DNA from 4 places in the Streptomyces sp. NPDC059255 genome. Region 4 is predicted to be linked to each of the others. Evidence: riboswitches for the same ligand, from Rfam matches in the RefSeq annotation. Region 4 holds a riboswitch; each other region holds the start of a gene.
What was found. A riboswitch is a leader RNA that binds a small molecule or an ion and turns the genes downstream of it on or off. The one in region 4 is predicted to bind cyclic di-AMP.

Region 1: it holds a riboswitch for cyclic di-AMP, as region 4 does, so the genes downstream of both, ACFXKG_RS22535 (transglycosylase SLT domain-containing protein) here and ACFXKG_RS26310 (transglycosylase family protein) in region 4, are expected to answer to the same signal.
Region 2: it holds a riboswitch for cyclic di-AMP, as region 4 does, so the genes downstream of both, ACFXKG_RS36620 (M23 family metallopeptidase) here and ACFXKG_RS26310 (transglycosylase family protein) in region 4, are expected to answer to the same signal.
Region 3: it holds a riboswitch for cyclic di-AMP, as region 4 does, so the genes downstream of both, ACFXKG_RS37820 (peptidoglycan DD-metalloendopeptidase family protein) here and ACFXKG_RS26310 (transglycosylase family protein) in region 4, are expected to answer to the same signal.

The regions. Positions count from the first base shown of each region.
Region 1 covers NZ_JBHYZP010000019.1:98,802-104,233, reverse strand. Annotated here, with positions in the region: gene ACFXKG_RS22540 (amino acid permease) at 1-1,062, shown strand, start outside; gene ACFXKG_RS22535 (transglycosylase SLT domain-containing protein) at 1,225-1,992, opposite strand; cyclic di-AMP (ydaO/yuaA leader) riboswitch at 1,997-2,160, opposite strand; gene ACFXKG_RS22530 (enolase C-terminal domain-like protein) at 2,669-3,997, opposite strand; gene ACFXKG_RS22525 (gluconate:H+ symporter) at 4,090-5,427, opposite strand.
Region 2 covers NZ_JBHYZP010000047.1:47,677-53,108, reverse strand. Annotated here, with positions in the region: gene ACFXKG_RS36625 (GntR family transcriptional regulator) at 126-821, opposite strand; gene ACFXKG_RS36620 (M23 family metallopeptidase) at 1,041-1,835, opposite strand; cyclic di-AMP (ydaO/yuaA leader) riboswitch at 1,848-2,009, opposite strand; gene ACFXKG_RS36615 (M16 family metallopeptidase) at 2,218-3,600, opposite strand; gene ACFXKG_RS36610 (M16 family metallopeptidase) at 3,618-4,985, opposite strand; gene ACFXKG_RS36605 (DNA topoisomerase (ATP-hydrolyzing) subunit A) at 5,212-5,432, shown strand, end outside.
Region 3 covers NZ_JBHYZP010000052.1:27,923-33,354, forward strand. Annotated here, with positions in the region: gene ACFXKG_RS37800 (aspartate aminotransferase family protein) at 1-775, shown strand, start outside; gene ACFXKG_RS37805 (helix-turn-helix domain-containing protein) at 867-1,514, shown strand; gene ACFXKG_RS37810 (DUF6126 family protein) at 1,550-1,741, shown strand; gene ACFXKG_RS37815 (tyrosine-protein phosphatase) at 1,833-2,645, opposite strand; cyclic di-AMP (ydaO/yuaA leader) riboswitch at 3,085-3,251, shown strand; gene ACFXKG_RS37820 (peptidoglycan DD-metalloendopeptidase family protein) at 3,256-4,263, shown strand; gene ACFXKG_RS37825 (SGNH/GDSL hydrolase family protein) at 4,445-5,269, shown strand; gene ACFXKG_RS37830 (STM4011 family radical SAM protein) at 5,377-5,432, opposite strand, start outside.
Region 4 covers NZ_JBHYZP010000025.1:109,149-114,580, reverse strand. Annotated here, with positions in the region: gene ACFXKG_RS26320 (cytochrome P450) at 1-659, shown strand, start outside; gene ACFXKG_RS26315 (transglycosylase family protein) at 805-1,653, shown strand; cyclic di-AMP (ydaO/yuaA leader) riboswitch at 2,572-2,744, shown strand; gene ACFXKG_RS26310 (transglycosylase family protein) at 2,752-3,504, shown strand; gene eno (phosphopyruvate hydratase) at 3,726-5,021, shown strand; gene ACFXKG_RS26300 (septum formation initiator family protein) at 5,238-5,432, shown strand, end outside.

The DNA.
Region 1 (5,432 bases), on a different contig from region 4:
GTCGTCGTGCTCGCCGTGGAGGCGACGGGGGCGGCGCAGATCGCGAACGGCTGGCTGCCCTCCGTACCGCAGTGGGCGTGGGTCCTGGTCTTCATGGTCGTCTTCACCGGTGCGAACCTCGCCGCCGTGAAGAACTTCGGCGAGTTCGAGTTCTACTTCGCGGCCCTGAAGGTCTTCGCGATCGTCGCGTTCCTGGTCCTCGGGCTCCTCGCGGTCCTCGGTGTCCTGCCCGACACCCGCCCGGCCGGTCTCGCCAACCTCACCGGGCAGGGCGGCTTCCTCCCCAACGGCTGGCAGGGTGTGACCTCCGGGGTGCTCGCCGTGATCTTCGCCTTCGGCGGTCTGGAGGTCGTCACGATCGCGGCGGCCGAGTCCGACGACCCGGTGCGCTCGGTGGCCCGCGCGGTGCGCAGCGCGGTCTACCGGATCCTGTTCTTCTACGTCGGCTCGATGGCGGTCATCGTGGCCGTGCTGCCCTGGACGGCACAGAAGGCGGGGCTCAGCCCGTACGTCACGGTCCTCGACGCGATCGGTATCCCGTCGGCCGGGCAGATCATGAACATCGTGGTGTTCGTGGCGCTGCTCTCGGCGCTCAACGCCAACCTGTACGGCTCCTCCCGGATGGTCTTCTCCCTGGCCGAGCGGGGCGAGGCGCCGAAGGCCCTGCTGAAGGTGAGCGGGTCGGGCGTGCCCCGGCGGGCGGTGCTGGCGTCGGTGGCGTTCGGGTTCGTCTCCGTCCTGCTCAATCTGAAGTGGCCCGACTCGGTCTTCCTGTACATGCTCAACGCGGTCGGCGCGGTGCTGCTCTTCGTCTGGGCGATGATCGCCGTCTCGCAGCTGCGGCTGCGCCCGCGCGTCGAGCGGGAGGCGCCGGAGCGCCTGGTCCTGCGGATGTGGCTGTTCCCCGGCCTGACGTGGGTGACGCTCGCCGCGATGGCGGCGGTGTTCGTGCTGATGCTGCTCGACGACGCGGCCCGCCCGCAGCTCCTCTGGTCCCTGGGCGCGACGGCGCTCGTGCTGGCGGTGGCGGGGGTACGGGAGCTACGCGCGCGGCGTTCGTGACGCGTACGACACGTGTGACACGTAGGACACGTGTGACACGTAGACGCGTGTGACACGTAGACGCGTGTGACGGGTACGCGAACGGGCCCCGTCCCCGTCGTCCTGAGACGGCGGGGCCGGGGCCCGGTGCGTTCGTCACCCGTCGGGCGACGCGGGTCCGGTCTAGTAGGGACCGTTCACGTTGTCGATCGAGCCGTACCGGTCGGCGGCGTAGTTGCACGCGGCCGTGATGTTGGCGACCGGGTCGTAGGCGTCCATCGCCGTACCGGGCACGTGGTACGCCTGGAACGTCGGGGCGATGACCTGGAGCAGCCCCTTGGACGGAACGCCGTTCTGGGCGTTGATGTCCCAGTTGTTGATGGCGTTCGGGTTGCCCGAGGACTCACGCATGATGTTGCGGTGGATGCCCTCGTAGCTGCCGGGGATCCCGTGCTGGGCCATGACGTCCAGCGCCTCGCGGATCCAGCCGTCCAGGTTGTCGGTGTACGTCTTCGCGACGGCCGGCTCGACCGAGCCGCTCCCGGCGGACTCCGTACTCGTCTCCGCGGCGGTGGTCGCCGGGGCGGCGGCCTTCTTCCCGTTGACGGTCAGCTTGAGGCCGGGGTGCACGAGCGACGGGTTGGCGCCGACGGCGCTCCGGTTGTCCTCGTAGAGCTTCTGCCAGCCGCCGCTGACGGAGTGGGCCTGTGCGATCTTCGACAGGGAGTCGCCCTCGACCACGACATAGGTCGTGGCGGTGGTCTTCGGCGTGGCGGCGGGAGCCTCCGCGGCCTTGGCCGCACGGACGTGTTCCACCGTCGCGGGCGCCGCCTGGGCGGTGGCCGCGGTGACCAGCGGAATCGCGAGAGCGGCGCCCCCGGTGCCGACCGCGACGAGGCGACGGGCGATCGAGCCGGTTCTGGGACGGCGGTGCTTGGCGTTTCTGGGCACGACGAATTCCTCTCCGTCGCCTGCGAGGTGAGCTGTCGGGTTCGGGCTGGAGATGCCCGGCCGTACGGCGGTGCGTACGGCTTCACCCCGAGCCGTTCCGGAAATCCGGACCGGCGACTTACCTGGGTCCCCCGCTCCTGCCTTGTGACGGATAGGTGTGTGGGTCTCCGGACAGCGGCAGGATTGGGCGTTCCATCCGGATGGACGAGAACGTAAGCGAGATATCAGGACGGCACAAGTTCCGAATTTTCGGGTCAATCACCCTTTCGGAGGCGTCCCGGGAACTCAACTTTCCTCTCCTGGGAGAGAAAGCGTCCACCTCGCTCCGCCCGCCCGCCGAGGCAGAGGTGACACAGGTCACGAACGTAACGGAATAATCGGACAGGCAAAAGGCGTCAGAGGCTACAAGTGCCCCTAACGCCACCTAACTTCACTTAACGGTAAATACCGACAAAACGCCCTTATCGGTCTCCGGCGGGCGAGAGGATCCATCGCCCTCCCACCCGACTCTCCGACAACTGGGAACACCCGGCGGGAATTGAACCGGAACCCCTTCGAATTCACCGGACGATTCATTCTTCTGACGGCCTGTCGCGCCATGGCACGCCATGGCGTGCCTTCGTACCGCATCCTCGTTCCGCCGTCGCAATAGGCGGGACATGAGTGCGGCAATGTCTCATCTCACCAAGCAGGGACGCTTGCTGTCGAACTCCCAGTCCCGTACCAGAAAACGCATCCCGGCGGCGTCGTCCCGGCCGGAGAGGTTCTTCTCCACGTACAGCTCATGGGCGGCGAGAAGCCGGTCCATGTCGAGTTCGACGCCGAGCCCCGGGGTGTCGTCGACGGCGACCTCGCCGGCGACGATGCGCGGGGGCTCCACGGTCAGCCGCTCCAGGCCCTCCTGCCAGATCCAGTGGGTGTCCAGGGCGTTGTACTCCCCGGGGGCGGCGGCCCCGCAGTGGGCCATCATCGCCAGCGAGATGTCGAAGTGGTTGTTGGAGTGGCAGCCCCACGTCAGCCCCGTCGCATGGCAGAGCTGGGCCACCCGCACCGACCCCTGCATGGTCCAGAAGTGCGGGTCGGCGAGCGGGATGGAGACCGACTGCAGCGCCATCGCGTGGGTGAGCTGGCGCCAGTCCGTCGCGACCATGTTGGTCGCGGTGGGCAGGCCGGTGGCCCGGCGGAACTCCGCCAGGATCTCCCGGCCCGAGAAGCCGTCCTCCGCTCCGCACGGGTCCTCGGCGTACGCGAGCGTGCCGACCAGGGGCCGGCACAGTTCGACCGCTTCCCGCAGCGACCAGGCGCCGTTGGGGTCGAGGGTGATCCGCGCCCCGGGGAAGCGTTCCTTCAGCGCGCGTACGGCCTTGACCTCCTCCGCCCCCGGCAGGACACCGCCCTTGAGCTTGAAGTCCCGGAAGCCGTACCGCTCGTACGTCGCCTCCGCCTGCCGGACGATCGACTCCGGGGTCAGCGCCTCCTCGCGCCGGACGCGGTACCACTCGACGTCCGCGCCGGGTTCCCGGACGTACTCCAGGTCGGTCCTGCCGGGGTCGCCGACGTAGAAGAGGTAGCCGAGGACCCGTACCGCGTCACGCTGTTTGCCGTCCCCGAGCAGCGCGGCCACCGGCACCTCCAGGTGCTGGCCCAGCAGGTCGAGGAGCGCCGATTCGACGGCCGTCACGGCGTGCACCGTGGTGCGCAGGTCGAAGGTCTGCTCCCCGCGCCCACCCGCGTCACGGCCGCCGAACCGCTCCCCCAGGGCCCGCAGCACCCGCTTGTGGTCGCCCAACCGGCTTCCGACGACGAGAGGTTGGGCCTCGCGCAGCGTACGGGTGATGCGCTCGCCACCCGGCACCTCGCCCACGCCGGTCCGGCCCTCGGAGTCCTGGACGACCAGGACGTTGCGGGTGAAGTACGGGGCGTGTGCGCCGGAGAGGTTGAGTGCCATGGAGTCACGGCCTGCCACCGGATACACGGAGAAGCCGGTGACGACGGGCTGGCTCATGAGGCGAGTCCTTCCAGGATCCTGATGGTGCGGGGCGGTTCCGAGAACGCGGGGGGGGCAGGCGGCAGAGGGCAGAAAGCAGATGTCAGATGTCAGATGTTGAGGATCTCCAGGACACGTTCCAGGAGGAGCACACCACCGAGTCCGAGGACGGAGAGCACGGTCGTATAGGTGGTGCGCGCCTTGATCGCCTCGATGACCGACAGGTTGAAGTACTCCTTGAACATCCAGAAACCCGGGTCGTTGACGTGCGAGAAGGCGATCGAGCCGCAGGAGACGGCCAGCACCATGACCTCGGGCGGCACCCCGCTGCCCGCGAGCAGCGGCAGCACCACGCCGGACGCCGTGACGACGGCGACCGTCGCCGAGCCCAGGGCGACCCTGAGGATCACCGCCACGAGCCAGGCGAGGACGACCGGTGAGATGGACCAGCCGTCGGTGACGTCCTTGATGTAGTCCGATATGCCGCCGTCGACGAGGACCTGCTTGAAGGCCCCGCCGGCCCCGATCACCAGCAGGATCATCGCCATCGCCTGCGCCGCCCCCCGGCACGAGGCACTGACCTCCGACAGGCTCCGGCCGATCCGCGGCCCGAACGCCCAGATCGCCACGACCAGCGTCAGCAGCAGGGCGATCGGGGCCGAGCCGATGAAGGCGACGAAGTGCGTGAGCGGGGTCTGTGCCGAGGTGGCCATGTCGGTGACGGCGGCGCCCGCGATCAGCACGACGGGCAGCAGGGCGACCGCCAGCGACCAGGCCGTGCCCGGCATCTCCTCTCCCTCGAAGACGCGTTCGCTCACCAGCCCCTTGGGCACGGAGGGGTTCATGGCCCGGACGAACGCGAGCCGCGGCCACACCAGGGCGATGGCCGCGCCGATGGGCACGGCGATGAACAGACCGTAGAACAGGGTCAGTCCGACGGAGGCGTGGAAGGTCGAGGCCACCGCGGTCGGCCCCGGGTGCGGCGGCAGGAAGCTGTGCATGGTGGACAGGGCGATGGACATCGGCAGCCCGACCCACAGGAGGTTCGCCCGGGTGACGCGTACGAGCGTGAAGACGACGGGCACGATGATGACGAAGGCCACCTCGTAGAACATCGTGACGCCGATGAGCATGGCCGTCGCCACCATCGCCACCTGCACCCCGCGGGTGCCGCAGACGGCGAGGAGTCTGGTGGCGATGCGCTGGGCGGCGCCGGAGTCCCCCATCACCCGGCCGACCATCGCGCCGAGCCCGATGGTGAGCATCGTGTCGCCGATCTGTCCCCCGATGCCCTCGGAGAGGACGTCCGCGATCTCCGTGAGGGGAATGCCCTGGACGACGGCGACCCCGACGGCGACGAGCAGGAGGGCGGCGAAACCGTTCAGCTTGAGCCGTGTCATGAGGAAGAGCAGGACCAGGACGCTGATCCCTACGACGACAAGTGGCATGGGTC
Region 2 (5,432 bases), on a different contig from region 4:
CGTCTTTCGGTGCAGTCTTTCGGCGCCACATATTTCGGTGCGGCGTCTTTTCGTACGGGCGGCTGCGCGCGGGCAGCAGAAAATAGGCCGCACCTATTTCTTTCTCTTTGTATACGGCGCGATTGTTAATGCCGTGCGCTCGCGATGTTTACGGCATGTTGCGAAGCCCTCACCTTTTCCCGGTCGCGCCCCCGGTCGGGACGGCGCAGCCGGTGCACCACCACGGTGCGCTCCGTGTGCAGGGTGGTGAGCGCCCGCGCGCGTTCGCCGTCGCCGCGCGCCACCGCGTCCACGATCGCGCCGTGCTCCGCCCAGGACTCCACCGGGTGACTGGGCTGCTCGACCACGTACATCCAGGCGATCTTGTGGCGCAGCTGGGTGAGCAGCGAGGTGAGCGCGGGGCTGCCGGACGCCTGGGCGAGCGTCTCGTGGAACCAGGCGCCCAGCGCGCGCAGATCCTCGCCCTGGCCCCTGCGGGCCCGCTCCTGGCCCAGTCTGACCAGGCCGCGGAGGACCTTGAGGTGGGCCTCCGTGCGGCGCTGGGCGGCGCGCGCCGCTCCCAGCGGCTCCAGCAGCAGCCGTACCTCCAGCAGGTCCGCGGCCTCCTGCTCCGTGGGTTCGGCCACACACGCGCCGACATGGCGGCGCGTGGTCACGAAGCCTTCCGACTCCAGCGTGCGCAGCGCCTCGCGCACCGGGACGCGGGAGACGCCGTAGCGCCGCGCGAGCTGCTCCTCGGTGAGCCGGCTGCCCCGCTCGAACAGTCCGGAGACGATGTCGTCGCGAATAGCCGTGCATACCGAATGCGCCGGAATGCGCATGTCCGAACCTCCGCCTTAATCCGCGCGAAACGCTGCCGATTGACGCCTGTTCCGTGACTCTATTGCAACCAACGCGAATTTCCGATGGGTGCCCGGAATCCATGGATATCTTTTGGCCAGCGCGGAGGCGGAGAGCCGCACGCGGGAGGGACCGGGAGCGACGGAGGGACGTGTGCGGACGGGCCCGGAGAGGTACGCGAGAGGGGGGACGGAAAGCGGTCAGACCCCGACGCCGTGCGCGCGCAGGTAGGCGACCGGGTCCATGTCGGAGCCGTAGTCGGCGCTCGTCCTGGCCTCGAAGTGGAGGTGCGGCCCCGTGACGTTGCCGGTGGCGCCCGAGAGCCCGATCCGCTCGCCCGCGGCGACGCTCTGGCCGACGGAGACGCCGATCGAGGAGAGGTGGCCGTACTGGGTGTAGGTGCCGTCCGCCATCCTGAGGACGATGTTGTTGCCGTACGAGCCGCCCCAGCCGGCCTCGACGACGGTGCCCGTGCCGACCGCCACGACCGGCGTGCCGGACGCGGCGCGGAAGTCGACGCCCGAGTGGCTGCCGGAGGACCAGAGGGAGCCGCCGGTGTGGTAACCGGTGGTGACGTAGGAGCCGGCGACGGGGAGCTGGAAGGTGTTCAGCCGCTTGCGCTCCTCGGCCCGTGCGGCACGCTCCCGCTCCTCGCGCAGCTCCTTCGCGCGGGCCTCCGCCTTGCGCTCCGCCTCGGCCTTGGCGGCGGCGCGCGCCTTGGCCTCGGCCTTCAGCCGCTCGGCCTTCTCGGCTGCGTGGCGCTGGGCCTCGGCCTGGTCGTCGACCGCGCCGGCGACGGCGTCGCCGATGGCGATGACCTGGGTCAGGCCGGTCTCCGAGACCGCCTCGGCGCCGGTGCCCGCGGCGAGGGCCGGGGAGGCGAGGGAGCCGATGACGCCGGTCGCGGTCAGCGTCGCGAACCCGGCGGCGCTCGCGCCCTTGCAGGTGATGCGGTTCGGGGCGCGGTGCTTCCCGGTGGCACGGGTGAACGCCATGGAGTGGCTGGTCCTTTCCTTCCCTCTCGCCTACCGGGTTAGCTGACGGGTTCGGAGCAGGAAGGTCTCCTACGGACCCCTCCGCGCGCGGTGTGCCCGCGAAGGCCGTCCGATTCACCCCAGGGACGTGGGTCCCCGGCTCCCCCGCTGCACCGGCTGCGGCACAGCATCTGACGGGGACTCGGCGATGGCTGCCCGGTGCCACGGATGCGGCGCAACGGCGAACAGCCGGACCGACGCTAAGCGGCCCGTCTTTCAATAACCAAACAGACAAGGTTTTTTGTAGCGCACACCACAGGGCAGACAGGCATTCTCTCCATCAAAGCGGACATAAAGCAGAACCCCGGCGACCTCGGTCGCCGGGGTTCCTTCACAAGACGAATCAGCCTGTGACAACCGTCACTTCACCGATTCCCAGAGCCTCGACCGGCTCCTTGATCTGCGCCGCGTCGCCGACCAGAACGGTGACGAGCCGGTCCACCGGGAAGGCGTTGACGACGGCGGCCGTCGCCTCGACCGTGCCCGTCTCGGCCAGCCGGGCGTAGAGCTGTGCCTGGAAGTCGTCCGGAAGGTGCTGCTCGACCTGGTCGGCGAGCGTGCCGGCGACGGAGGCGGCCGTCTCGTACTTGAGCGGCGCGACGCCCACCAGGTTCTGCACGGCCACGTCTCGTTCGGCGTCCGTGAGCCCCTCGGCGGCGAGGGTGCGCAGCACCGTCCAGAGGTCGTCGAGCGCCGGTCCTGTGGACGCGGTGTCCACGGAGCCGCTGATGGCGAGCATCGCGGCGCCCGTCGCCCCGTCCGGGGAGGACGGCGCCGAGGAGCGCAGCACCTGGCCGAAGGCGCGTACGCCGTAGGTGTAGCCCTTCTCCTCGCGCAGGACGCGGTCGAGCCGGGAGGTGAGCGTGCCGCCCAGGCAGTACGTGCCGAGCACCTGCGCGGGCCAGACACGGTCGTGCCGGTCGGCACCGATCCGGCCGATCAGGAGCTGCGTCTGGACGGCGCCGGGGCGGTCCACGATGACCACGCGGCCGGTGTCGTCGGCGGTGATCGCCGGTACGGGCCGGGGCGCCGCCGTGTCGCCCGTCCAGGCGCCGAGGGTGTCCGCGAGGATCCCGTCCAGGTCGACGCCCGCGAGGTCGCCGACGACGACCGCGGTGGCCGTGGCGGGGCGTACGTGCGCCTCGTAGAAGGCGCGGACGCCCGCGGCGTCGATGCGTGCCACGGTCTCCTCGGTGCCCTGGCGCGGCCGGGACATGCGCAGCGCGGCCGGGAACAGCTCCTTGGAGAGCTGCTTGGCGGCACGCCGGCCCGGGTTGGCGGTCTCGTGCGGGATCTCGTCGAGCCGGTTCCGTACGAGCCGTTCGACCTCGCTGTCGGCGAAGGCGGGGGCGCGCAGCGCCTCGGCGAGCAGACCGAGCGCCTTGAGCAGCCGGGAGACGGGGACCTCCAGGGAGACCCGCAGGCCCGGGTGGTCCGCGTGCGCGTCGAGGGTGGCGCCGCAGCGCTCCAGCTCGGCGGCGAACTCCTCGGCGCTGTGCTTGTCGGTGCCCTCGGAGAGCGCCCGCGCCATGATCGTGGCGATGCCGTCGAGTCCTTCGGGCTCGGCGTCCAGCGGGGCGTCGAGATTGATCTCGACGGCCACCACCTGCTGTCCCGGGCGGTCGCAGCGCAGCACCGTCAGCCCGTTGTCGAGCATGGCGCGCCCGGGGGCCGGGAAGGCCCAGGGCTTGGCCTCGCCCGCGGTCGGCCGCGGGTGGAACTCCATGGTCACGGCAGCGTCGGTCACTGGTCCGTCCCCTCGTGCTCGTCGGTCTCGGCGGTGTCGGCGGCGTCCGCCACGTCGTCGGGGGTGACCGGTTCGTACACCAGCACCGCCCGGTTGTCGGGGCGCAGTCGCGCCGCGGCGACGTCCCTGACCTCGTCCGCGGTGATGTCCAGGACGCGGTCGACGGCGCTCAGCGCGAGCTGGGGGTCGCCGAACAGGACGGCGAACCGGCACAGTTCGTCGGCGCGGCCCGCGACCGTGCCGAGCCGGTCCAGCCATTCGCGTTCGAGCTGGGCCTGGGCCCGCTCCATCTCCTCGGCGGTGGGGCCCTCGGCGGCGAACCGGGCCAGCTCCTCGTCGACGGCGGTCTCGATCTCCGGGACCTCGACGCCGCCGGACGTCTTCACGTCCAGCCAGCCGAGCGAGGGGGCGCCCGCCAGCCGCAGCAGCCCGAAGCCCGCGGCGACGGCGGTCTGGTCGCGCCGTACCAGCCGGTTGTGGAGGCGGGAGGACTCGCCGCCGCCGAGGACTGTGAGCGCCAGGTCGGCGGCGTCGCACGCGCGGTCGCCGTCGTGCGGCAGCCGGTAGGCGGCCATCAGCGCGCGGGCCGGGACCTCCTCCAGGATCTCCTCGCGCAGCTGCTCGCCGATGGTGTCGGGGAGGGTGCCGTCGCGCGGCGGCTGCTTGCCGTCGTGGGAGGGGATGGAGCCGAAGTACTTCTCGATCCAGGCGAGGGTGCGCTCGGGGTCGATGTCGCCGACGACGGAGAGCACCGCGTTGTTCGGCGCGTAGTTCGTACGGAAGAACGCGCGGGCGTCCTCCAGGGTGGCCGCGTCCAGGTCGGCCATCGAGCCGATCGGCGTGTGGTGGTACGGGTGGCCCTCGGGGTAGGAGAGCGCGGTCAGTCGTTCGAAGGCCGTACCGTATGGCACATTGTCGTACCGCTGGCGGCGCTCGTTCTTGACGACGTCCCGCTGGTTCTCCATGGACTCCTCGTCGAGCGCGGCGAGCAAGGAGCCCATCCGGTCGGCTTCCAGCCAGAGCGCCAGTTCGAGCTGGTGGGCGGGCATGGTCTCGAAGTAGTTGGTGCGCTCGAAGCTGGTGGTGCCGTTGAGGGAACCGCCGGCCCCCTGCACCAGCTCGAAGTGGCCGTTCCCGGACACCTGCGCCGAGCCCTGGAACATCAGGTGCTCGAAAAGGTGGGCAAGGCCGGTACGGCCCTTGACTTCGTGGCGCGAGCCGACGTCGTACCAGAGGCAGACCGCGGCGACCGGGGTCAGGTGGTCCTCGGAGAGCACCACGCGGAGGCCGTTGGCCAGGCGGTGCTCAGTCGCTGTCAGGCCGCCGGAGCCGGCCTGCGCTGTGGCCGTGTGACCCATGGGCATGTACGTCCCTTCGATCGCGATATGGAGAAGTCCTGCCACTGTATGCAAGCGTGCCGACACCTGGCGAAGTTCCCGTAACAGGTCCGGGATCTGGCACCCTTCCGACACGCGCCCCTTCCCGTCCCAACGACGGGTCGAGGTCGGCGTTGTCAGTGGCGCGGTCCACAATGGTCCGCGTCAGTTCCAGAAGTTGCCGTACAGAACTTGTGAAGGAGCCGCAGCCGCGATGGCCCGCCGCAGCACCAAGACCCCGCCGCCGGAGGACTTCGAGGAGAAGATCCTCGACATCGACGTGGTCGATGAAATGCAGGGCTCCTTCCTTGAGTACGCGTACTCGGTGATCTACTCCCGGGCCCTGCCCGACGCCCGGGACGGCATGAAGCCGGTACACCGCCGCATCGTGTACCAGATGAACGAGATGGGCCTGCGCCCCGACCGCGGTTACGT
Region 3 (5,432 bases), on a different contig from region 4:
ACCGATCCAGGGCAAGGGCGTCCACGCCGCGCCCCCCGGCTTTCTGCGCGCCGCCCAGGAACTGCTGCACCGCCACAAGGCGCTGCTCATCGCCGACGAGGTGCAGACCGGCCTCGGCAGGACCGGCGACTTCTACGCGTACCAGCACGAGGAGGGCGTGGAGCCGGACCTCGTCTGTGTCGCGAAGGCGCTCTCCGGCGGCTACGTGCCCGTCGGCGCGACCCTCGGCAAGGACTGGATCTTCAAGAAGGTCTACTCCTCGATGGACCGGGTCCTGGTCCACTCCGCGAGCTTCGGCTCCAACGCCCAGGCCATGGCGGCGGGGCTGGCCGTCCTCTCGGTGCTGGAGGACGAGGAGATCGTCGCGCGGGCACGCACCACCGGGGACCTGCTGCGGTCACGGCTGGCCGCGCTCGTGGACCGCTACGAGCTGCTGCACGACGTACGCGGCCGGGGCCTGATGATCGGCATCGAGTTCGGCCGGCCGGACTCGATCAAGCTGCGCGGGCGCTGGACGATGCTCCAGGCCGCCCGCAAGGGGCTCTTCGCCCAGATGGTCGTCGTACCGCTGCTGCAGAAGCACCGTATCCTCACCCAGGTCTCCGGCGACCACCTGGAAGTGATCAAACTGATTCCGCCGCTGATCATCGGGGAGCGGGAGGTCGACCGCTTCGTGTCCGCTTTCACCGCCGTGATGGACGACGCGCACGGCGGGGGCGGACTCATGTGGGACTTCGGCAGGACACTGGTGAAGCAGGCCGTCGCGAACCGTTAGACGGCTGCCGGCCTGGCCGATCCGCGTCGGGTATTTTTGCCTCCTGGGCAAGAAATTTGCCTGGGAGGAAAGTCCCTGGCGCAATGGACGCATGAGCACACCCTCCGCCGGAGAGGCGGCCGACGGGCTGCCCGACGGGCTGCCCGACCCGCTTTCCGATCATCTTCCCGACGTCGCGCCGCGCCTGCGTGAGCTGCGCCGTGGCCGCCGGCTCACCCTGGAGGCCGCCGCCCGGCGGGCCGGACTCTCCCCCGCCCATCTCTCCCGGCTGGAGACGGGGCACCGGCAGCCCTCGCTGCCCATGCTGCTCGGGCTGGCCCGGATCTACGGGACGACCGTCTCCGAGCTGCTCGGCGAGGTGCCGCCGGAGCGCGAGCCGATCGTCCGGGGCGGCCGGGCGGAACCCTTCGAGGCCGACGGCTGGACCTACCACCAGGCGGGCGGCCCCGGGCGCGCCATGCAGCCGCTGCGGCTGGAGGTGCCGTACGGGGCACAGGGCGACCTGGTCCGGGTGCACCCCGGCGAGGAGTGGCTGTACGTGCTCGACGGGCGGCTCAGGCTGAGCCTGGGCGACGCCGTGCATCTGCTCGCCCCCGGGGACAGCGCGCACTTCGACTCGCTCACCCCGCACCGCATCGCGGCGGCCGGATCCGAGGGGGCCGAGCTCCTCTTCGTCCACACCCTGCTCCAGAGCCCGGCCGCCGACCTGTGTGTCGGCGGCTCGGCTCCTCATGCCTGATCCCCATGTCCGACCTGCCGAGAGAGGTCCCATCCATGTCGGAGACAGAGCGCCCGGCGCCCGCCGAGGGCGGCCGGGAACAGGTGCCCCCGGGCCCGCGCGTCATGGACGAGGAGAAGAAGTTCCCGCGAGGACTGGTGATCCGGCTCTTCGCCTATCTGGTGGCCGGCCATCTCTTCGCGGGATTCCTCTACCTCCTCTTTCACGTCGGGGCCCAGGGGCGGTAGCGGCTTTCGGCCCAGGGGCTTTCGGCTTTCGGGCCAGGGGCAGTAGCGGCTTTCGGGCCGAAGGTGTTCGACGCCGTCTTCCGCCGTGGCGTCAGCCTTCGTCCAGGAGGCGGGCGCGCAGCCGTTCGCGGGTCTCGGGCGCGAGCCCGAGGCCGTCGGCGAGATAGCGGTCGGTGGAGCCCCAGGTCTTCCCGATGGCCTCGAAGGCGGCGTCGAGATAGGCAGCGCGGGCGTCGAAGAGCGGGCTGAGCAACTCCATCACCTCGCCGGACCTTCCGGCGGGCGACCGGTCGCTGCGGCGGAAGGCGTAGCGGCGGTGCGGATCGTTCGACTTGAGGTAGTCGGCCGTGATCGCCTCCGGCTCGACACCGACCGCGAGCAGCGACACGGCGACGGAGAGCCCGGCGCGGTCCTTGCCCGCCGCGCAGTGCAGCAGCGCGGGGACGCTGTCCTCGGCCAGCGCGTGCAGCAGCCGGCTGTGCTCGGCGGTGCGCTCCGTGATGATCGCGTGGTACGAGGCGGTCATCCGGGCCGCCGCTCTGCCGTCCGCGAGGAGCGAGCGGAGCTGGTCGAGGTCGCCGTCCCGGACCATCCGCCAGAACTGGGCGCCTTCGGCCGGGTCGGAGAGCGGGATGTTCACATGGCGCACGCCCGCGAGTTCGACATCCGCGCCGTCGAGCTTCACATCGGCGGAATTGCGGAAGTCGAAGATCGTGTGCAGACCGAGGGCGGAGAGAAAGGCGGAGTCGTCGGCGGTGGCGTGGGCGAGATGACCGCTGCGGTAGAGCACGCCGTACCGCACCCGGCGTCCGTCCACGGTCGGCAGGCCGCCGACATCACGGAAGTTGCGTACTCCGGACAGCTCGGGCTCGGTGGACGGGACCTGCGGCGACTGCTGCGTCACGCCTGCTCCTCCGTGTCTGCCGTCGGCGCTGCTCGCCGGCGGAGTCGGTCCCCGACCCTACGACATCGGCCGGTGTGCTCATCAGTGCGGCGGAGGGGCCGGGGAGTCCACGGACCATGACGGGACGAGTGGGGCGAAAGCGCCTAAACGGTGCACTGTCCGGATTGACCGATTCCGTATAACCTGCCCCGGTCGCGGGGGAGATGGGCTCCGGCTGGTGAGCAGGATCATATCCGTGACGTTCCGTGGTGACGGTGCGAAAGGGAAGGGCCACCTCGAAAGGGAATTGGAAGGCGGTCTCCACGCAGGGTGACGGGGGATCTTCGGTGCGGAGGCAAAGGTGCGTCACCGAGGGAAAAGGGTGGCTTGTTCCGGCCGTCCCACTCGCCTACGTTCACCCTCAATCCGAGCGGAACGCCGAATCCTGCCGCCGCCTCGGGGACACCATCCACCCATTCACGCGTGGCAGGAGCGGGGGACCCAGGTAGTACGCCGTTCCGATGTTCCGACGTCAGGGACGGCTCGGGGTGAAGTCGCGCACCACGCGCGGCCGGGCAGCTCCAGCCCGAACCCGACAGCTCACCTCGTAGGCGCCGGAGAGGAATTCGCCATGCCCGCGAAGGGTAAGCACCGCCGCCCCAAGACCAATCCGTTCTCCCGGGGCTTCATCGCCGCCGGCACGGGCGGCGCCGCCATCGCGCTGCCGCTCATCGGCGCCACCGGCGCGCACGCGGCACAGCAGGCCGCGCCCGCCACCGCCCCGCAGTCCGCCCCCGTCAGCGCCCCGCAGTCCGCGTCGGCCGCCGCGCCGCAGGGGGCGGCCGCCACGCACGTGAGCCGAACCGCCGGGACCACGGTGCGTACGTACGCGGTGGTCGCGGGCGACTACCTCTCCAAGATCGCCGAGGAGCAGCACGTCCGGGGCGGCTGGCAGCGGCTGTACGAGGACAACCGCCGCGCCGTCGGCGACGATCCCGGGCTGATCCACCCCGGCCTCAAGCTCACCATCAACGGCAAGACCCCGGCCGTCCGCTCGGAGGCTCCCACCAGGGCCTCGAAGTCGTCCCGGGTGGCCAAGCCCGCCGAGTCGACCGCGTCGGCGGAGTCGGCCAAGTCGTCGAAGGACTCCTCGTCGGACTCCTCGTCCGCCAAGCCCTCCACGGCCCGGAGCGAGGCGCCCGCCGCCGACTCCGCGGCGCAGAGCAGCGCGTCCGGCTTCACCCTGCCGGTCGACGGCATCGGGGTCGGCACCTCGTACCGCGCCGCCGGCGGAAGCTGGTCCAGTGGCTACCACACCGGTGTGGACTTCGTGGCCCCCTCGGGCACCACCGTGAAGGCGGTCGGCGCGGGCACCGTCGTCTCCGCGGGCAACGGCGGCGCGTACGGCAACCAGGTCGTCATCCGGCACGAGAACGGCATGTACTCCCAGTACGCCCACCTCTCCTCCCTCTCCGTCTCGGCCGGTCAGAGCGTCTCCACCGGCCAGCAGCTCGGCCTCTCCGGCGCCACCGGCAACGTGACCGGGCCGCACCTGCACTTCGAGATCCGGACGGGCCCGGACTACGGCTCGGACGTCGACCCGCTGGCGTTCCTCCGGCAGAACGGCGTCTCCATCTGATCCGTCCGGTCGCCCCGGACACAATTCCTCCGCCCTGCGGCCCGGCACCCTTGTGGTGCCGGGCCGCAGGGCTTTTCGCTATTCCCGCTTGAGGGAAAATTGACCGATGGCGTTTCTCACCCTGAGTCAACCCCCGCCTACGGTCGCGTAGGCCACATCGCCGGGAGGAAAATGTCCCGCTGTGGCAGACGATTCGAGAACAAGAAGAGACAAGACATTCGGGTCGTACGCGGCGATCGGTGACAGCTTCACCGAGGGTGTGGGAGATCCAGGCCCCGACGGGCTGTTCGTCGGCTGGGCGGACCGGCTCGCGGTCCTGCTCGCCGATCAGCTTCCGGTCTCCGGTGCGACGGCCGACCCCGTCCACGGCGACTTCCGCTACGCCAACCTCGCGGTACGCGGCCGGCTCCTCGACCAGGTCGTCGAGGAACAGATACCCCGCGCCCGGGAACTCGCCCCGGACCTGGTGACGTTCTGCGCGGGCGGCAACGACATCATCCGCCCCGGCACCGACCCCGACGACGTGGCGGAACGCTTCGAGCGGGCCGTAGCCGACCTCACCGGCTCCGTCGGCACGGTCATGCTGGCCACCGGCTTCGACACCCGGGGCGTGCCCGTGCTGCGCCATCTGCGGGGCAAGATCGCCACGTTCAACGAGCACACCCGGGCCATCGCCGACCGCTACGGCTGCCCCGTGCTCGACCTCTGGTCCCTCAGGACCATCCAGGACCGGCGGGCCTGGGACGGCGACCGGCTCCATCTGTCGGCCGAGGGCCACACCCGGGTCGCGCTGCGCGCCGGGCAGGTGCTGGGCGTCGAGGTGCCCGCCGACCCGGACCAGCCGTGGCCGCCGCTGCCGCCGCGCGGCACCCTCGAAGTACGGCGCGACGACATCCACTGGGCACGCGAGTACCTGGTGCCCTGGATCGGACGCAGGCTGCGCGGTGCGTCCTCGGGGGACCATGTCGCGGCGAAGCGCCCGGACCTTCTCCCCCTGGAACACTGACACGGCGCGGGGTGCGGGAGCGGGGGCGGTCCCGTACGGCGCGCTCCGTCCCGCGGCTCACGCCCCCGCCCCGCTCACGCCCCGTCCGGTTCACGCCCCGGCCCGGTTCACGCCCCCGCCGGGATTCGCTCCAGCACCCCGCCCGCGAAGACGTCGTACAGCG
Region 4 (5,432 bases):
ATCTGGCCGAACTCATCCACCGGAAAAGAGAGAATCCCGGCGACGACCTGATCTCCGGTCTGATCCGGGCCGGTGACCACGGTGAGCATTTGACCGAGAACGAGGCCGCGGCGATGGCCTTTATCATTCTGTTCGCCGGTTTTGAGACAACGGTGAATCTCATCGGTAATGGCATGTACACGCTTATGCGAAATCCGGCCGAACGGGAACGCCTGCAGAGTTCCCTGGCCGCCGGCGAGACGGGTCTGCTGGCGACCGGCGTCGAGGAACTGCTCCGCTACGACGGCCCCGTGGAGATGGCGACCTGGCGGTACGCCACCGAGCCGCTGACTCTGGGTGGGCAGCGGATCGCTGCAGGTGACCCCGTTCTCGTCGTGCTGGCCGCGGCCGACCGTGACCCCGAGCGCTTCCGTGACCCCGACGCGCTCGACCTCGGGCGCCGTGACAATCAGCACCTCGGGTACGGGCACGGCATCCACTACTGCCTCGGCGCGCCGCTCGCCCGCGTGGAGGGGCAGACCGCGATCGCCACGCTTCTGAAGCGGCTTCCGGATGTGCGGCTTTCGGGAGAACCTTCCGATTTGCGGTGGCGTGGCGGGCTCATCATGCGGGGATTGCGCACGCTTCCGGTGCAGTTCACGCCATTGTCCGGCCGATAATTTTACTGACGCATCGTCAATACTGTGACTTTCACGTGATCTCTGCTGCATCGACTTGTGACAAGCATTCGAGTACCGCTACGTTCACGTCGACCCGGTAACACCATGCCGGAGTTGAATTGACAGTCACACGGAAGGCAACCGCATGTCCGGGAACGGCCGACACCGTCGACCTCGTCAGGCCCCAGCTCTTCTCGTCGCCGCCGGGGTGGCCGGATCCGCGATCGCGATCCCGTTGCTCGGAGCCGGCGCCGCCAGCGCGGCGGACTCCTCGACCTGGGACCGCGTGGCGGGGTGCGAGAGCGGCGGCACGTGGAGCGCGAACCTCGCCAACGGGTACTACGGCGGGCTCCAGATGTCCCAGGAGACCTGGGACGAGTTCGGGGGCGGGGACTACGCCGAACGCCCCGACCTGGCCAGCCGCTCGCAGCAGATAGCCGTGGCCGAGAAGGTCTTCGAGGCCCAGGGGGCGCAGGCGTGGTCCAGCTGCGCCGCCGTCTCCGGGCTGACGGAGGCGGTCGGCGGTGCGGTCGGCGGCATCGTGGAGGGGGTGACGGGGGGCGGCAAGAGCACCGATCCGTCCGGTACCCCGTCGGGCAGCCCTTCCGGGGACGCCTATCCGTCCGGTGACGCCGTGACGGACCCGGATGCCGACGCGGACGCGGACGGCAAGACCTCCCCGGACCCCAGCACCAGCCCGAGCCCGGGTGCCACCGGCTCCGCGGCCGGTACGGACGACGCCGAGGGCAAGGGCAAGGACGAGGCGTCCAAGGGCAAGCACCGCGGCCAGGCGGCCGACGAGAACGCCTCGCCGGGCACCGCGGACAAGGAGCGCGCCTCGGGCAGCCGTGCCTCCCGCGGGGCGGGCGGAGCCCGTGACGGGGCCGGGCTCACGGACGGTGTGGAGCGCGAGGTCGAGAAGGTCGTCACCGCGGTCGGCGGCCACCTCTCCCTGGCGAGCGGCGGGCAGAAGGTCGTCGGCGGCTGGGTCTGAGCAGCCGGCAGCAAGACCTGGGAAGCCGCGCCTCCACGACGGAGGCGCGGCTTCCGCGTTCCCGGAGCCGTCCCGGAGCCGCCGCCGAGTCCGTCGCGGAGCCGCCGCCGAGCCCGTCGCCCGTCGGGCGCCCACCGGGCGCGGCCGCGCGGCTTCCCGGCCGCCGTACGCCCGGCTCACCGGTCCCGGCGGTGCGGCGGCCCCACCGTGCCCGCGCCGGGCCGTAGCGCCCCGTTGCGGCGCCCCGCCGCAGGGCCGGGCGTTGAGTGACGCCAGAGCCGGAGCGGGCGACCAAGGTGAGCGGGCCCGGCCCCCGGGTGCCACGGCGGAACGGGTGACTCCGTGACCGGAACGAGAGGCTCCGCGAACCGGACCCAGAGGTTCCAGTGCCGGAACGGGTGAGTCCGGCGCCTGGCCCGCGACCGGAACGTATGACTCCGTGACCGGAACGTATGACTCCGCGGCCGGAGTACGTGACTCCGCGACCGGAGTCGGCGGCCGGGTCGAGCGGTTCGCGAACCGGAGCGCCCCGCTCCAGCGCCGGAGCGGGGGAGTCCGGAACCGGTGCGGGCGAGTGCCGTTGAACGGCGCCCCGTTGACGTCTTTTCCGCTGCGTCCGTCCTGGCCAGGGCCTCCGATCTCCGCCCGGAACGCGGGCAGTTAGCGACTGTATGTCCACTTCTGCGCAAGTGAGACAAGGGTCTCTTTGCCGCAACTCGGGCTCTTCGCCTCGCCGGTTGATCGAATCCGGTCCTCACCTGCAGAAACGTATTGTCCCTCGGAGGAGGTAAGGGCGTTATTTCCTGGATGTGACCCTTTGAACAACCGGCAGGGCTGTGATTACGGTCTGAACCGCTCGCACCGCGGGCCTCGTCGACCGTCACGCCGAATCCTGCCGTCGGTCGGGGGGAGTAATCGTCGCTTCGAGCGCCGAAGGCAGGAGCGGGGGACCCATAGGTTTGCGCCGGGCCCGGCCGTCGAGAGACGGCCGGCGGCCGGCTAGGGGTGAAGCCGCGTGTGCGAACACGCGGCCGGGCAACTCATTGGCCCGAACCCGACAGCTCACCTCGTAGGCGTCGGTGAGGAGATGTGTTCATGCTGCTGCGTTCCAGCAAGGCCAAGCACCGCCGCCCGTCCATGGCCGTCCGCTACGCCACCCTCGCCGGGATCACCGGCGCGGCCGTCGCGGCCCCGCTGATCGGTGCCACCGCCGCCTCCGCCGCCACCGCCTCCGAGTGGGACCGGGTCGCCCAGTGCGAATCCGGGGGCAACTGGTCGATCAACACGGGCAACGGCTTCTACGGCGGCCTGCAGTTCACGCCCTCCACCTGGGCCACGTACGGCGGTACCGCCTACGCCCCCCGCGCCGACCAGGCCTCCAAGTCCCAGCAGATAGCCGTCGCCGAGAAGGTCCTCGCGGGCCAGGGCAAGGGTGCCTGGCCGAGCTGTGGCGTGGGCCTCTCGGGCGCCGCGTACAACGGCGGCTCGGGCTCCGGTTCCGGCTCCGGTTCCGGTTCGGGCTCCAACTCCTCCAGCTCCGGCTCCGGTTCCGCCGGCTCGGCCTCCGGCAGCTCCAGCAGCTCCGGTACGCAGAAGTCCGCCCCGACCCGGCAGGCACAGCCGCAGCAGTCGACCCGTGACGAGGCGCAGCCGGCCTCGCGCGGCCAGAGCCGCCCGTTCACGATCAAGAAGGGGGACGGCGAGTACAAGGTCAAGTCCGGCGACACCCTCTCCAAGATCGCCACCGCCCACAAGGTCAAGGGCGGCTGGAAGAAGGTCTTCGACCTGAACAAGGACATCGTCCGTGACGCGGACGTCATCTACCCGGGTCAGCAGCTCCACCTGCGCTGACCCCTTCTCCCCGGCCCGGCGCGTCACCCCCGTACGCGCCGGGCCGGGCCCCGTTCCCGCCGCTGCCCGCCATCCGGTCCCGCTACCGGCGGGTAGCGGCGGTCCGTGCGAGCGGGAGCGTCTTAGGGGGCGGGCACCGGCTGGCCGATGACCCGGAGCCGGTTAGGCTCATGTCGCAAGGCCAAGAGACCCTGCACCCACGCGTCACATCCCAGAAGGAGATGCTCGTGCCGTCCATCGACGTCGTCGTAGCCCGGGAAATCCTTGACTCGCGAGGCAACCCCACGGTCGAGGTCGAGGTCGGCCTCGACGACGGCAGTACGGGTCGTGCTGCTGTCCCCTCCGGTGCCTCCACCGGTGCGTTCGAGGCCGTCGAACTCCGCGACGGAGACGCCGGCCGCTACCTGGGCAAGGGTGTCGAGAAGGCCGTCCTCGCCGTCATCGAGCAGCTCGGCCCGGAGCTGGTCGGGTACGACGCCACCGAGCAGCGCCTCATCGACCAGGCGATGATCGACCTGGACGCCACCGAGAACAAGGGCTCGCTGGGCGCCAACGCCATCCTCGGTGTCTCGCTCGCCGTCGCACACGCCGCCTCCGAGGCGTCCGACCTCCCGCTCTTCCGCTACCTGGGCGGCCCGAACGCGCACCTGCTGCCCGTTCCGATGATGAACATCCTGAACGGCGGCTCGCACGCCGATTCGAATGTCGACATCCAGGAATTCATGATCGCCCCGATCGGCGCGGAGTCCTTCTCCGAGGCGCTGCGCTGGGGCGCCGAGGTCTACCACACGCTCAAGAAGGTCCTGAAGCAGAAGGGCCTCTCCACCGGCCTCGGCGACGAGGGCGGCTTCGCGCCCAACCTGGAGTCCAACCGCGCCGCGCTCGACCTCATCCTTGAGGCGATCAAGGAGGCCGGTTACGTCCCCGGCCGCGACATCGCGCTCGCGCTCGACGTCGCCGCGTCCGAGTTCTACAAGGACGGCAGCTACGAGTTCGAGGGCAAGTCGCGCTCGGCCGCCGAGATGACCGAGTACTACGAGGAGCTGGTCGACGCCTACCCGCTCGTCTCCATCGAGGACCCGCTCTTCGAGGACGACTGGGCCGGCTGGAAGGTCATCACCGACAAGCTGGGCTCCAAGGTCCAGATCGTCGGCGACGACCTCTTCGTCACCAACCCGGAGCGCCTCGCCCGCGGCATCGAGGAGGGCTCGGCCAACGCCCTGCTGGTCAAGGTCAACCAGATCGGCTCGCTGACCGAGACGCTGGACGCCGTCGAGCTGGCCCAGCGCAACGGCTTCAAGTGCATGATGTCGCACCGCTCCGGTGAGACCGAGGACGTCACGATCGCCGACCTCGCGGTGGCCGTGAACTGCGGTCAGATCAAGACCGGCGCCCCGGCCCGCTCGGACCGCGTCGCCAAGTACAACCAGCTGCTGCGCATCGAGGAGATCCTCGACGACGCGGCGGTGTACGCGGGCCGCAGCGCGTTCCCGCGGTTTCGCTCTGCGAACAATTAAGAGGATGCGCTCTGCGAACGGCTAAGAGGATGCGCTCCGCGAACGGCTAAGAGGATGCGCTCCGCGAACAGTTAAGAGGATGCGTTCCTCCAACGGCTGAGGGGGCGCGTAACCCGGTCCGTACGACGGGCGCTCATCCGCCCGTCGTACGGACGTCCCCGGCCGCGGTCCCGTACCGTGTCCGGGGACGTTCGTACATGACAGGGGAGGCGGGCCATGGCCGGGAACCGGGACCGGTTCTCCACCTCGACCAGGCTGCGGTTGCTCGGTGAGCAGACCGCGGCGAGGGTCTACCGCTCGCAGAACCGCAGGCAGGACCGCCGCTCCCGGCTCACGGGACGCGCGGCCTTCCTCGCGCTGGTCGTCTGCACCCTGGTGGTGGCGCTCGCGTATCCGATGCGGGAGTACGTG